DNA from 2 places in the Serratia sp. ID 25-353 genome. Region 1 is predicted to be linked to the other one. Evidence: predicted binding sites of a transcription regulator. Region 1 holds the regulator's gene; the other holds the start of a gene.
What was found. The regulator CRP, encoded in region 1, controls carbon source genes, mostly activating them, when cyclic AMP is high. The targets are predictions, from matches to a motif close to ATGTGANNNNNNTCACAT.

Region 1 (4,213 bases):
TCCCTTCATGACCCATGAGGTGATCCCCGACGTCACCGGCCTGCCGCGCAATATTGAATATCAGTTGACCGAGTTCGGCGGCCACGTCGGCTTTGTCGGCGGCACGCTGAAAAAACCGCACATGTGGCTGGAGCATCGCATTCCGGCCTGGCTTTCCCCTTATCTGGACATCCCGACGTGATCATTCCCTGGCAAGAACTGGCAACCGACACCCTGAACAGCCTGATCGAATCCTTTGTGCTGCGCGAAGGCACCGATTACGGCGAGCACGAACGCTCGCTGGAACAGAAGGTGGAGGACGTGCGCCGCCAGCTGAAAAACGGCGAAGTGGTGCTGGTGTGGTCGGAACTGCACGAGAGCGTCAACATCATGCCGCGCGGCCAGTTCCGCGCCGGGCAGGAAGAAATTTAGTGGCGATCGGTTCTATGACTGACGGAAAAAATCAGGTAACAATGGGGCATTGCAAACCAGCGCGCGCCATTTTTTCCTGACATAGAGAGCGTCAACAAGAGCCACAATAATCCCCTGACGCCGGCGCATTCAACACGGAGTGACAACCACCATGTCTGCCAAACATCCCGTTATCGCGGTGACCGGTTCCAGCGGCGCCGGTACCACCACCACCAGCGTGGCGTTCCGCAAAATATTCCAACAGCTCAACATTCGCGCCGCCGAGTTGGAGGGTGACAGCTTCCACCGCTACACCCGGCCGGAAATGGACGCGGCGATCCGCAAGGCGCGCGATCTGGGCAGACACATCAGCTATTTCGGCCCCGAGGCCAACGACTTCGGCCTGCTGCAGCAGAGCTTTATCGACTACGGCAAGAACGGCACCGGCCGTTCGCGCAAGTATCTGCACACCTACGACGAAGCGGTGCCCTACAATCAGGTGCCGGGTACCTTCACCCCGTGGGAACCGCTGCCGGCGCCGACCGACGTGCTGTTTTACGAGGGGTTGCACGGCGGCGTGGTCACCGAGCACCACGACGTGGCAAACCACGTCGATCTGCTGGTCGGCGTGGTACCGATCGTCAACCTGGAGTGGATCCAGAAACTGATCCGCGATACCGGCGAGCGCGGTCACTCTCGCGAAGCGGTGATGGACTCGGTGGTGCGTTCGATGGAAGATTACATCAACTACATCACGCCGCAGTTCTCGCGCACCCACATCAACTTCCAGCGCGTGCCGACGGTGGACACCTCCAACCCGTTCGCCGCCAAGGCGATTCCCTCACTGGACGAAAGCTTCGTCGTGATCCACTTTCGCGGGCTGGATCAAATTGACTTCCCCTATTTGCTGGCGATGCTGCAGGGCTCGTTTATCTCGCACATCAATACGTTAGTGGTGCCGGGTGGCAAGATGGGGCTGGCGATGGAACTGATCATGGCGCCGCTGGTGCAGCGGCTGCTGGAAGGCAAGAAGATCGAATAAACGCGTTGAGCGCGGCGCCGGGCCGCGCTCCGTCTCGATTACGCCGGGTGGCGGATCTCGAAACTGTGGGTCACCGTGGCGGCCTTGTTAAGCATCAACGCCACCGAGCAGTATTTCTCCGCCGACAGGTTCACCGCACGCTCGACGATCTTGTCGGTCAGGTCCTGGCCGGTAACGATGAAATGCAGGTTGATATGGGTGAACAACCGCGGGGCTTCTTCACGGCGCTCGGAGGTCAGCTTCACCTCACAGTCGCGCACGTCGTTGCGCCCTTTTTGCAGGATGGACACCACGTCGATCGCGCTGCAGCCGCCCACCGACATCAGCACCATCTCCATCGGGCTGGGCGCTTTATCGCCGGCGTTGCCATCCATCAGCACCTGGTGGCCGGAGGCCGATTCACCCAAAAACGTTAACCCTTCCACCCATTTAACTCTTGCCTGCATTCTGGTCACTCCGGTTAATTTCTTAAAATCAGGGTACGCTTTCGCATAGAAACAGGCAACGTAACCTGATGCTAATCATGCTGAAGCGAGACAACACGAGACACCCGCCTTACTCTGTGCTACAAACAGAGCCGCAATAAATCTTTCCGGGACACTGAATTTCAGGGAAACGCCCAGAGAAAGGCTCCTTTACCGGTATGTTAACAGAATGTAGCTTGCAGCGCTTACGGCAAGTTAATATGCTAGAGCGACAGCGTATTTTTATGACACGCCTCAAAACTTGCCGGTAGCCCTCGCTCATGACTGCGGCTACAGGCGGGTTTTACAGGGAACTCTGACCCCTGTGACACAAGGCAGCGATAACAACAGAGGATAACAGCGAATGGTTCTCGGCAAACCGCAAACAGACCCTACTCTCGAATGGTTCCTGTCTCATTGCCATATCCACAAATATCCATCGAAGAGTACGCTGATTCACCAAGGTGAAAAGGCCGAAACGCTTTACTACATCGTGAAAGGCTCCGTCGCGGTGCTGATCAAGGATGAAGAAGGTAAAGAGATGATCCTGTCCTACCTCAACCAGGGGGATTTCATCGGCGAGCTCGGATTGTTCGAAGAAGGCCAGGAGCGCAGCGCCTGGGTTCGCGCGAAAACCGCCTGTGAAGTGGCCGAAATTTCCTACAAGAAATTCCGTCAGCTGATCCAGGTGAACCCGGACATCCTGATGCGTCTGTCCGCCCAAATGGCAAGCCGCCTGCAGGTCACTTCCGAAAAAGTGGGCAACCTCGCCTTCCTGGACGTGACCGGCCGCATCGCGCAAACCCTGCTGAATCTGGCGAAGCAACCCGACGCCATGACTCACCCGGACGGCATGCAGATCAAGATCACCCGTCAGGAGATCGGCCAGATCGTCGGCTGCTCGCGTGAAACCGTTGGCCGTATTCTGAAAATGCTGGAAGATCAAAACCTGATTTCCGCCCACGGCAAAACCATTGTCGTCTACGGCACCCGTTAATCCCTGAAGAAACGGCGCAATCTGCGCCGTTTTTTTGTCTGCTTTCTGCCATGTGGCGCCGCCTGATCTACCACCCGGAAATCAACTACGCACTGCGACAAACGCTGGTGTTGTGCCTGCCGGTGCTGTTCGGCCTGCTGATAGGCCAGCTACAGCTCGGCCTGATGTTCTCTCTGGTGCCCGCCTGCTGCAATATCGCCGGTCTGGACACACCGCATAAGCGCTTCTTTAAACGTCTGATCGTCGGCGGTTCGCTGTTCGCCTTCAGCAGCGTGCTGCTGCAACAGGCCATGTTGTGGCACGTGCCGCTGCCGGCGCTGATGCTGGGCCTGGCACTGCTGCTCGGCGTCACCGGTGAAATCAGCCCGCTGCACGCCCGGCTGTTGCCGGCGGCGCTGGTGGCCGCCATCTTCGCCCTCAGCACGGCCGGTACGGTGCCTCTCTGGCAGGCGCCGCTGCTGTACGCCATCGGCACCGCCTGGTACGGCTTATTCACTTGGTTCTGGTTCAAGCTGTGGAAAGAGCAGCCGATGCGCGAGACGCTCAGCCAGCTCTACCTGGAACTGGCGGACTATTTCGAAGCCAAATACTCGCTGCTGACCCAGCATATTGATCCGCAAACCGCGCTGCCGCCGCTGCTGGTGCGCCAGCAAAAGGTGATGGATCTGATCAGCCTTTTGTACCAACAGCTTAATTTCCTGCCGCACGCCAACAACCTCGAGCAAAAGCGCCTGCAGCGCGCCTTTCAGGTGGCGATGGATCTGCAGGAGCACATCACCGTCAGCCTGCATCTGCCGGAAGAGGTGCAAAAGCTGGTGGAGCAGAGCCAGGCCGAAGCGATCATTCGCCGCAATGCTCAGGTGATCGCCGGCCGGCTGCGCGTGGTGGCGCACGATATTCTCTACCATCAACATTCGAAGCGCTTCTCCATGACCCACGAGCTGGCGGCGCTGGAAAAAATGGCGGCGCAGCATCCCGATAACCCGGTCGGCCAGTTTTGTTATTACCACTTCAGCCGCATCGCCCGCCTGCTGCGTACCCAGCATCCGTTGTACCGCCGCGATCTGATGCCCGGCCAACACCGCCTGCCGTTTTGGCCGGCGCTGGCCAGCTACCTGTCGTTCAAATCCACCGCCCTGCGCAACGCCGCACGGCTGGGCGTGACGCTGGCGATCGGCAGCAGTCTGGGCGCGGTGTTCAACCTGCCGAAGCCTTACTGGATCCTGCTCACCATCATGCTGGTAAGCCAAAACGGGTATAACGCCACCCGGGTGCGCATTCAGCACCGTGCGCTGGGCACGATTGCCGGGCTATTGCTGG
Region 2 (4,213 bases), 1.1 Mb from region 1:
CCGGCGTCGCCTCCGGCGCCTTGTCGCTCAGCGTCATTGCGCTGCGCACCGCATCGGCCGCCTGCTGCCAGCTCTCTTCATCGTTGGCGTGGATCATCGCCAGCGGCTGCTGGGCATCCACTTTATCGCCCAGGCGCGCCACCTCGGTCAGGCCAACGCTGTAGTCGATGGCGTCGCTCGCCCGACGACGGCCGCCGCCCAGCGACACCACCGCCATGCCCAGCGCGCGGGTATCCATGGCGCTGATGATGCCCGACTTTTCAGCATACACCGGCTTGCTCAGCGTTGCCGCCGGCAGATAGCTATCGTAGCGTTCGACGAAGTCTATCGGCCCCTGCTGCGCCGCCACCATGCGGCCAAACACCTCCGCCGCCTTGCCGTTGTCCAGCACCGCCTGCAGTTTGGCGCGCGCATCGGCCTCGTCTTGCGCCAGGCCGCCGGACAGCAGCATTTCCACGCACAGCGCCAGCGTCACTTCCAGCAGGCGCGGGTTGCGGTATTCGCCGGTCAGGAAGCGCACCGCTTCGCGCACTTCCACCGCGTTGCCGGCGCTGGAGGCCAGCACCTGGTTCATGTCGGTCAGCAGCGCGGTGGTCTTGCAGCCCGCGCCGTTGGCCACGCCGACGATCGCCTGCGCCAAGTCTTGCGACAGCGCATAGGTCGGCATAAAGGCGCCGGAGCCGACCTTCACGTCCATCACCAGCGCATCCAGCCCTTCCGCCAGCTTCTTGGCCAGAATGGAGGCGGTGATCAGCGGGATCGAATCCACGGTGGCGGTAATGTCGCGAGTGGCGTAGAAACGTTTGTCCGCCGGCGCCAGCGAACTGGTCTGGCCGATGATCGCCACGCCGACGTCCTGAATGATTTTGCGGAAGGCGTTATCGTCCGGGAAAATATTGAAGCCCGGAATGGCTTCCAGCTTGTCCAGCGTGCCGCCGGTATGCCCCAGGCCACGGCCGGAGATCATCGGCACATAGCCGCCGCAGGCCGCCACCATCGGGCCAAGCATCAGCGAGGTCACGTCGCCCACGCCGCCGGTCGAATGCTTGTCGACGATCGGGCCATTCAGCGCCAGACTCTTCCAATCCAGCACGGTGCCGGAATCGCGCATCGCCATGGTGAGCGCCACGCGCTCCGGCATGCTCATGTCATGGAAGTAAATGGTCATCGCCAGCGCGGCGATCTGCCCTTCCGACACCACGTTGTCGCGAATGCCGTTGATGAAAAAGCGGATTTCCGCTTCGCTTAACGGCTGGCCGTCGCGTTTCTTACGAATAATTTCTTGAGCCAGGAACAAGGCATCCCCCTGTGTCGCCGAGAATCGGTGTAGACGGGCGCGCCTGGCGCCCGCCAACGAAATCGATCAGTAGCCGCCGCCGGCGGTCTGGGTCTGGTGGCCCAGCGCGGTCAGCAAGCTGGCCAGCAGGCTGGAAGCGCCAAAGCGGAAATGCCGTGCGTCGGCCCAGCCTTCGCCCAGAATACGATCGGCAAGTTGCAGATAATGCAGCGCGTCTTCTGCGGTGCGCACGCCGCCGGCCGGCTTGAAGCCCACCGTCTTCGCCACGCCCAGATCGCGGATCACCGACATCATCAGCTCGGCACTTTCCAGCGTGGCGTTGACCGGCACCTTGCCGGTGGAGGTCTTGATAAAGTCCGCCCCGGCCTTGATGGCGATCTCGGACGCCTTGCGGATCAGGTCGGCCTGCTTCAGCTCACCGGTTTCGATGATCACTTTCAGCAGCACGTTGGCCGCCTGACAAGCCTGCTTGCACTGTTTCACCAGCTCGAAGCCGACCTGCTCGTTGCCGGCGATCAGCGCGCGGTAAGGGAACACCACATCCACTTCATCCGCGCCATAGGCGATGGCCGCGCGGGTTTCCGCCAGCGCGATGTCGATATCGTCGTTGCCATGCGGGAAGTTGGTCACGGTGGCGATACGGATGTCCGGCGTGCCTTGCTCGCGCAGCGCCTTGCGTGCTACCGGGATAAAACGCGGGTAGATACAGATGGCCGCCGTGTGGCCGGCCGGGCTGTTGGCCTGACGACAGAGGGCGATCACTTTCTCGTCGGTGTCATCATCATTCAGCGTGGTTAAATCCATCAGGTTCAGCGCACGTTGCGCTGCTGCGGTTAATTCGGTCATAAAACTCTCCAACTGAGTACCTGGATGTTGGCGAGCGGACTTGGTTCCATGAAGATAGCGCTGGGGAACGGCGTTCCCGCGGCGGCAACTGAGATCCTTCTCACCGCACATGGCCACCCGCCTTGCGGCCGGCCAGTAATAGCTATTTGAACACGAATGCCGAGGGCGATTCGCGTTCATCGTCACACTATATGAAATAGCACTGTAACAGACCGGAATTATATGTGAAGAGCATCACAAAATAACGCGATATCGTTCACAAATTCGCTAAAGAAGCGGCTGAAGATCGCGGGTGCGGCAAGCACCCGCGTTGCTTAGAGTATAGGCGGAGTCCCGCGATCGGTCGCGCCGTCGCGGGCTCCGGGATGGCTTACAGCGCCAGGAAGAAACCGGCGATGGTGGCGCTCATCAGGTTGGACAGCGTGCCCGCCGCCACGGCCTTCAGACCGAAACGCGCGATGTCGTGGCGACGGTTGGGCGCCATGCTGCCCAGACCGCCCAGCAGGATCGCCACCGAGGAGAGGTTGGCGAAGCCGCACAGCGCGAAGGAGATGATCGCCTTGGTGTGGGCCGACAGCACCTGCAGGCCTTCCGCCGCCACCACGTCGTCCGGACGCAGATAGGCGCCGAAGTTCATGTAGGCGACGAACTCGTTGACGATGATCTTCTGGCCGATGAACGAACCGGCGGTCATCGCCTCGCTCCACGGCACGCCGATCAGGAAGGCGATCGGCGAGAACACCCAGCCGAGGATCAGTTCAAGCGACAGCTGCGGATAATCGAACCAACCGCCGATGCCGCCGAGAATGCCGTTAAGCAGGGCGATCAGCGCGATAAACGCCAGCAGCATCGCACCGACGTTCAGCGCCAGCTGCATGCCGGAAGCCGCGCCGGAAGCCGCCGCATCGATCACGTTGGCCGGACGCTCTTCTTCGGCGATCAGTTTCATCGCATCGTCTTTATCGTGGGTCTGCTCGGTTTCCGGCACCATCAGCTTGGCGAACAACAGCCCGCCCGGCGCGGCCATGAAGGACGCGGCGATCAGGTATTCCAGCGGCACCCCCATCTGGGCGTACCCCGCCAACACCGAACCGGCTACCGAGGCCAGGCCGCCGCACATCACGGCGAACAGTTCTGACTGGCTCATGGTGGCGATATACGGGCGCACCACCAGCGGCGCTTCGGTCTGGCCAACGAAAATGTTGGCGGTCGCCGACAGCGATTCGGTGCGCGAGGTGCCCAGCAGCTTGTGCAGGCCGCCGCCCAGAACGCGGATAACCAACTGCATGATGCCGAGGTAGTACAACACCGCAATCAGCGAGGAGAAGAACACAATCACCGGCAGAACGCGCAGCGCGAACACGAAGCCGCCGCCGCCGAACACCTCGAACATCTTGTCGGACACCAGCCCGCCGAAAATGAACGAAATGCCCTGATTGCCGTAGGCGATAACGTTTGCCACACCGTTAGACATACTGCCGAGAATGCTGCGGCCCAGCGGCACGTACAGCACCAGCGCGCCGATGCCGACCTGAATGATGAACGCCCACACGACGGTGCGCAGTTTGATGGCCCGGCGGTTGCTGGAGAGCAGCACCGCAATGGCGATCAGCACCGCCATGCCAACCAGACTCATGATGAGTTGCATGCAAAGTTTCCCTGTTGCAAAAAATAAAATACATCCCTGCTCATGAAGAGAGGTTTGCTATTGGAGAGTTTCGGGGGGGATTATACTGAGCGAGGTCACCCTCGCACCGATTTATGTCACAAATGTATACAACGAGACGCAAATGAAAATCTTATAACGTGACACAAGTCACGTTATAAACCCATCAATCCGGCATAGCAAACAGTGCCTGAGTATTGCATTGCAGGTGAGCGGCGATCTCATCGGCCGGTTCCGGCCGCAGCTCGCACAGCGTCTGAAACACCTCGGCGGCGCGTTCGGGGCGATTCGGCTGCCCCTGATAGCCGGCCAGCGGCATGTCCGGCGCATCGGTCTCCAACAGCAGCGCCTCGAGCGGCAGCTGCACCATCACGCCGCGCGTTTTCTGCGCCCGCTCATAGGTG

Region 2: deoC (deoxyribose-phosphate aldolase) is a predicted target of CRP. The motif match lies at 2,366-2,383, and genes of this name have one in related genera.

Annotation. Positions count from the first base shown of each region.
Region 1 covers NZ_CM139236.1:4,721,687-4,725,899, forward strand. Annotated here, with positions in the region: gene ACYF6X_RS22695 (hydrolase) at 1-181, shown strand, start outside; gene ACYF6X_RS22700 (YheU family protein) at 178-411, shown strand; gene ACYF6X_RS22705 (phosphoribulokinase) at 563-1,432, shown strand; gene ACYF6X_RS22710 (OsmC family protein) at 1,471-1,878, opposite strand; gene crp (cAMP-activated global transcriptional regulator CRP) at 2,261-2,893, shown strand; gene ACYF6X_RS22720 (YccS/YhfK family putative transporter) at 2,944-4,213, shown strand, end outside.
Region 2 covers NZ_CM139236.1:3,586,404-3,590,616, forward strand. Annotated here, with positions in the region: gene deoA (thymidine phosphorylase) at 1-1,297, opposite strand, end outside; gene deoC (deoxyribose-phosphate aldolase) at 1,364-2,143, opposite strand; gene ACYF6X_RS17320 (NupC/NupG family nucleoside CNT transporter) at 2,514-3,791, opposite strand; gene ACYF6X_RS17325 (TatD family hydrolase) at 3,976-4,213, opposite strand, start outside.